One region of the Alteromonas gilva genome, then DNA from elsewhere that is predicted to be linked to it. Evidence: predicted binding sites of a transcription regulator. Region 1 holds the regulator's gene; each other region holds the start of a gene.
What was found. Region 1 encodes LexA, which represses DNA repair genes until DNA is damaged. Its sites were predicted from a motif close to TACTGTATNNNNATACAGTA; they were not measured.
Positions count from the first base shown of each region.

Region 2: a site for LexA is predicted at 1,082-1,101, ahead of uvrD (DNA helicase II). Genes of this name have one in related genera too.
Region 3: a site for LexA is predicted at 890-909, ahead of dinB (DNA polymerase IV). Genes of this name have one in related genera too.

Region 1 is NZ_JAQQXP010000001.1:180,428-182,709, forward strand. Features, by position in the region: gene OIK42_RS00835 (alpha/beta hydrolase family protein) at 84-1,019, shown strand; gene lexA (transcriptional repressor LexA) at 1,159-1,782, shown strand; gene coxB (cytochrome c oxidase subunit II) at 2,248-2,282, shown strand, end outside.
Region 2 is NZ_JAQQXP010000001.1:515,742-518,023, forward strand. Features, by position in the region: gene uvrD (DNA helicase II) at 1-1,067, opposite strand, end outside; gene cysE (serine O-acetyltransferase) at 1,599-2,282, shown strand, end outside.
Region 3 is NZ_JAQQXP010000002.1:540,138-542,419, reverse strand. Features, by position in the region: gene dinB (DNA polymerase IV) at 1-844, opposite strand, end outside; gene OIK42_RS16025 (hypothetical protein) at 1,061-1,708, opposite strand; gene OIK42_RS16020 (hybrid sensor histidine kinase/response regulator) at 2,009-2,282, shown strand, end outside.

The DNA of each region.
Region 1 (2,282 bases):
CGCTGAGCTCTGGTAGAAGTTGATTTTCGCAGAGTCATGGTAGTAACAGGTCAATTAAGTTCTTAAGGATGAGAGCAAAGCACATGAAATATAAACTTACAGCTGTATTAATACTGATATCGTTGTATATCGTAATTATTAACTGTAGCCCGCCCCTTTATTTGACGTTTACCCAGCCTGCTGGCTCACCTGAATATGCAGATACTCTATACAAAGTCAGCGTTACTCGTGACGGCAAAGGTTATAGCCTCACGATGCTTGGATATGACGGTGCAAAACAAGTCTCTGAACGCCCAAACTGGAATAAATTACTGATTGTTAGCTTCAGGTCAGCTGACGGCTTTTTGAGCGTTAAAAAATACCCTTTACCACATATAAAACATAGCATTGAGCATGTTGACGGTAATGACTTAGTAAAAACGGATAAACGGCTTTCTACATTCGCTTTAAATACAGGGTTAGCACAGTTAACTTTAACACCACCTGGTTTCTACGGTTCCACAGGTCGCGAAGAAGTGACATTTACTCGTGATGGTATAAAAATTATGAGTAAGGCTGTTGAGAAGTTGGTTGATGACTTTGGAGCTGAGTCTGTAATCATTGTAGGAGGTTCACACCCTGGAAATATCGCTGCGGGAGTGATGTCTTTCTATTCAAAACCTATACACTGCGCAATTATTTCTTCGGCGCCATTGGATTTGAATTCCCCTTATCGAAACTTACCGTTTCAGGACTACAGCTTGCGCACACCAACCCCTTTTAACCCGATTGCGTGGGTAAGCAAAATACCTCATGACGACAATCGAACAATCTATATTGCATACAGTAAAAAGGACCTGGTGGTAGACTGGCGTATGACTTCGGTCTATGCAGATAAATTAACTGAAAAGGGCTATCGGGTAATCGTTGAGGAGTCTCCACCCAGCGAAAATCGATACTTTCACGACCAATCGTTGTGGCACTATTATAAAATAAAGGCGTGTGCTGAATCATGGCATAACAGAACCAACGGCGACTAAAGGACACACGCAGCTAACATAAAAAATGCTGAAGATCCGAACAATCAAACTATGCCGACACTAACGCTACCACAAATACCTTGTCATTTTAGTCGCGCGCGTTATACTGCTAACAACTGTATGGAATAACAGGCTGTTTATGCGTCCACTAACCCCCCGGCAACAAGAAGTACTTGAACTAATAAAATCTACCATGCTGGATACCGGCATGCCGCCCACCCGGGCCGAAATTGCCCGTGAGTTAGGCTTTCGCTCTGCGAATGCTGCGGAAGAACATTTAAAAGCGCTGGCGAAAAAAGGCGTGATTGAAATACTACCGGGGACATCACGGGGTATAAAACTCAATATTCCCCTTGACGAACAGATCGAAGAAGAAGGCCTGCCACTGATTGGCCGGGTTGCGGCGGGAGAGCCTATTCTGGCCCAGGAACATGTGGAAATGCATTATAAGGTTGATCCGGACCTGTTCCATCCTAAAGCCGATTTTCTGCTGCGCGTGAATGGTATGAGTATGAAAGACATTGGTATTCTCGACGGCGACCTGCTGGCGGTACATCGCACTGTTGATGTGCACAATGGCCAGGTGGTGGTTGCCCGGGTCGATGAAGATGTCACCGTAAAGCGCATCGAGAAGCGTGGTCGTGAGGTACTTCTGCATGCAGAAAATGACGAATTTGCGCCGATAAAAGTCGACCTCGCTAATCAGCCATTCAATATAGAGGGCATTGCGGTAGGCGTTATTCGTAATGGGGATTGGATGTAATCAGCCTGTCCCGATAAGCTCACTTTTCGTTTTATTTGAAACCGGCATTGGCCGGTTTTTTTGTCTTTGAGGGTGTTATCTGCACCAAACTCCCCTTTCCTGCGCAATACTCGACGCCTGCGCGGCAAATTTAAGTTAGTAAAAGCTTACTAACCTGACCTGCCGAAAAAGTCCTCCCTGAACAAAAAATAGCCAGTAATCTTAATTTTAGCGAAAAATAACTGGACGTTACGGCTACAATGAGTAATTCTTATACAGTGCTTAACAATAAAATAACAAAGTAAGCACAAAACATTAAAAAGGCAGTTCAAATAACAACCAATACAGACCAGTTTGGTTTTTACTCGCATTGTTGCAAGCTGTGGGTAAATTCAGGTCTAACGGAGGTGTCGAGTGAAACGACTCGAGATACGCATACTGAAAGCCTGGACAACACTGATCCTGCTTTTAACCGGCACGGCAGCGATGGCTGCCGCGAGCGGTGAGGTGTCATCACTAAA
Region 2 (2,282 bases), 340 kb from region 1:
CGGTACAAAATTGCAGACTCTCTGAGCTGATTGCCCTGATTTTGCCAACTGGAAATTTGCGCCACGATAAACCGCGCTTCATCGAGATCGTTAAACCCGGCGTAAATAGAAATAGGTTCACCGTCGTCACCGTCGGTCCAGAGCTCTTTACCCAAGCGGCCCTGGTTGTTGTCGATCACCGTATTCGCCGCTTTGAGTATAGTGGCCGTTGAGCGGTAGTTTTGCTCTAAGCGAATGGTCGACGCGTCGTTAAAGTCTTTGAGGAAGTGCTGGATATTATCGACGTTTGCACCACGCCAGCCGTAAATAGACTGGTCGTCGTCACCGACGATCATGATATTGCTGTTTTCATGACCGCAGAGTAAACGCAGCCACGCATACTGAATGTTGTTGGTGTCCTGAAACTCGTCTACCAGCACTGCTCTGAAGCGTCGTTGGTAGTGAGCCAGTACGTCGGGATTTTTCAACCAGAGTTCGTGGGCGCGCAGCAGCAACTCGGCAAAATCGACCAGCCCGGAGCGATCGCAAGCCTCTTGGTAGGCGGCGTAAATCTCGCGCATTTTTTGCTGAGTATGATCGCCATGAGTGTCGATATGCTCGGGGCGCAGGCCTTCGTCTTTATTGCCATTGATGTACCATTGAATTGGTCGCGGCGCCCAGTGCTTTTCGTCGAGATTCATGGCTTTGAGGATGCGCCTGATCAAACGGTACTGATCGTCTGAGTCGAGGATCTGAAAGTTTTCCGGCAAATTTGCCTCGGCATAGTGGGCCCGCAGTAAGCGATGCGCCAGGCCGTGGAAAGTGCCAATCCACATGGTATTGAGTGGCCGCTCCATGAGGCTTTCAATGCGTCCGCGCATTTCCCGCGCCGCTTTATTGGTAAAGGTTACTGCCAGAATGCTATAGGGTGCAATATTCTCTACCTGCATTAACCAGGCGATACGGTGCACGAGCACACGGGTTTTACCACTGCCGGCGCCAGCCAGAACAAGCATATTGGATAACGGCGCAGCGACGGCTTCGCGCTGCTTGTCATTTAATTCGTCGAGTAACTCAGAAACATCCATAATAATACAAAAACACCTGTATTTTTATTCAGGCTAACAAAAATCAAAGTATGCCATTAAAGCCATTTACGTTAAACCACGCTTGCACAATAAAGCTGGATTCTTGCCTGAAAGTGATCCGCTCTCACACTGGTCTGTTATTAATAGTATGATTAAGGCTGACGGGGTCGCTGCCTGAGCCGGGACAAAGACTCAGTGTGCACAACAGTGAATGGCGCTGCAGCCGACTGGCCGTTAATTATAGTTTTTATCGGTATTTTGGCCGATTCACCTTGAATTCACAGTTTAAATCATTACTTTATGCGCTACGAAGGTGGCCAGGTGGTTGTGGGGCGCTGGATCTGTATCGGCAAGTTAGTTCAGGCCTGTCTGTATCGGCCAGTCAGTTCAGGCCTGGCGGTTCAGGCCAGTGAGTATAAGTATAGCAGGTCGTCTTGCACCGGTGTCTGTCGATGTGGCAGCAAAATGAAATTTACAGTGGAGCCGGGTACAGGTAACTGCCCGTGGCTTTGGGTTATTAAGGAACATGGTATGCACGCAATTACTGATACTGCGGAGTTTTGGCTTCGGCTTAAACAAGAAGCGCAGCAAATCGCTGACGAAGAACCTCTTTTGGCAAGCTTCATTCATGCCTGCATACTTACCCATCATAACTTTGAGTCGTCACTGAGTTTTATTCTGTCTAACAAGATGGCCGATGATGTGATGCCGGCGCTGGCTATTCGTGAAGTACTCGATGAAGCTTACCTGCTTGAACCGGCAATTGTTGAAGCAGCCATCGAAGACATTCGGGCTATTTACAGCCGCGACCCCGCTGTAACCAAATACCTCACCGTACTTATCCATTTTAAAGGGTTTCAGTCTGTGCAGGTGCATCGGATGGCGCATTACCTGTGGCAACAGGGGCGTCATCAGCTAGCGCTGTTTTTACAAAGCCGCAACTCAGAAACTTTTGCTGTGGATATTCATCCTGCTGCGCAAATTGGTAAAGGGGTAATGTTTGATCACGCCACCGGCATTGTGGTGGGCGAAACCACGGTGATCGAAGACAACGTGTCTATTTTACAAAACGTTACCTTAGGCGGAACCGGCAGCGAAAGTGGCGACCGCCATCCCAAAATTCGTCAGGGCGTGATGCTTGGCTCCGGCGCGAAAGTGCTCGGAAACATTGAAATTGGCGAGGGCTCGAAAGTAGGCGCCGGTAGCGTGGTGCTT
Region 3 (2,282 bases), on a different contig from region 1:
TATGCTTTTGCTGATGCGCGATTAAACGTTCGTTGAGCTTAACGTAGAGCATTTCGATGACATCATCGCAGTCTTCTACACTGTAAATGTCTGCACTCAGGGTACGCTCTACGCCAACTGATTTTCTGATGCGGTTGATTTGCACCGGCCGATCATCAATACCATGCGCCCGATCCCAGAGCACCTGGCCAAATTTCCCAAAGCGCTTTTGCAGCTCGGTTTGTGGATAGCGCCTGACATCATCACAGGTTTGCAAACCAAGCTGCTGCAATTTTTGTACGGTTACCGCGCCGACACCGGGAATTTTTTTAAGTGGCAGTTGACGCACAAATGCGTCCAGTTTGTCGGGGGTGATAACGCATAAACCGTTGGGTTTATTTTCGTCGCTGGCAACTTTTGCAACAAATTTACAGGGCGCCACACCTGCCGACGCCGTCAGGTTGAGTTCATTGGCTATACGAAAGCGTATTTCCTCGGCTATTCGCGTGGCGCTGCCCTGATACAAGGTCGACTCGGTAACGTCTAAAAACGCTTCATCCAGCGACAACGGTTCAATAAGATCGGTGTAATCAGCAAAGATAGCGCGTATTTTAGCGGATTCTTGCTGATACAACGCCATGCGGCCCTTCACTAATTTTAAATCCGGGCAGAGTTTTAGTGCATAAGCCGTGGCCATCGCCGAGCGCACACCAAACCGACGCGCCGCATAATTGCAGGTAGCAATAACACCGCGCCGGTCAGAGCTTCCGCCCACCGCAAGGGGAATATTTCGCCAGGCAGGATTATCACGCATCTCAACGGCGGCATAAAAGCAATCCATATCGACGTGAATTATTTTTCGCATAGCATGGTCGTCTGCGTGTAACAGGATGTAAGACTCCCACTATAATACTGTATATTAAAACAGTCATCCACTATTCACCTGATACCAGGGCAAGTTTACAACTGCCGGCGAATGCTTGCGTTCAGCACATGTTGCCGCCGCTCAATCATAAATTTCCTTATTCAAAAAAAAGACCTCACACTGAGGTCTTTTTGGTTTTAGCCTGCTGCAAGGACATTATCCGTCCAGCTTGGTCAGGGTATCAGCCACTAGCTCGTAGTCGTCCAGAAAACCTTCGTCCAGCGTACCGCTCACCTGGATACGGTCACCGGCAGCTATTTTTAACCAGCCTTCGTCATCGAGGGGGTCATAGCCCAGATCGGAGACATCCACTTCCAGTTCATCCCCGCCCATCATAATAGTGACGTTGTCGGTGAGATCGTTAGTATAAATAACATTACCGACAAGGGTCACGGTATCAAGCTCCATGGGAACATATGAGGTGGTATAGACCAGCGGGTAGTCCTCTTCATCCAGGGCACTTGAGAAAAACGTGGTGTTTAATCCTTTCACATAGATACCCGACGCTTCCAGCGTAGTGTCGGCGAACAGGTTTTTGTCGATACGACCGGTGACAGTCACGTCATCGCCCTTAAACAGCTTATAGGCGTCATTATCGTAGTCGCCATCATCTACCTCTACTAACAGCGAACCCTCGCCGTAATCCAGCATAAATGAATCCGGATTAACCGAAGTTACCTCGCCCGAGAACGTTGCCCATGCGCGATCTTTCATGTCACTGGGCTTATGGTTGTCCGCCATAGCGGTCGTTCCGAGCACTACTGAAGTTGCCGCGGCAATTAGTGATAATTTAAAAATATTCATATTATCCTCCTTCGTTGCACTTCAATAAGTTTGAAACAAACGGCATACCAATTTCTGACAACGTGAAAACAAGCACTTACACCATTAATGTGCAGGCACAGCATGTAAAATGTTCAGCTCATTTTTTAAACACTGAAAACTTTTCGCAGTTCAGGGGCCACTTATGTCGGCAGATATCAGGGAATATTCCTGTGAACGTGCGGCCATAGATGATTAACGCTATAGTAGTAAGTACCCAACCTGCTCGGTTTACTTTTACAAAGTGTGCCAGGTTATTCGATTGGAGCTTAGCTTAATAATATGGCGTTAAACATAAAGCGACTTCTTGTACCGGCATTCGTTGTGGCCGTGGTAGTGCCAGTGGCCGCGGTGTCGATGCTAAGCGTAGAGCAGGTAAAAAGTTATACTATAAACGGGTTATTCAATACGTTTCAGGGCGAAGTGTTGCAGATAGAAAATAACCTCTTGAGTCGTTTTTCTCAGGTTGAAAATGACCTGCTGTTATTACAGCAAGAACCCGTTATTAAACAATCCTTAGGTGCGCTTCCTCAATACGCCGATAAACCGGCAACCC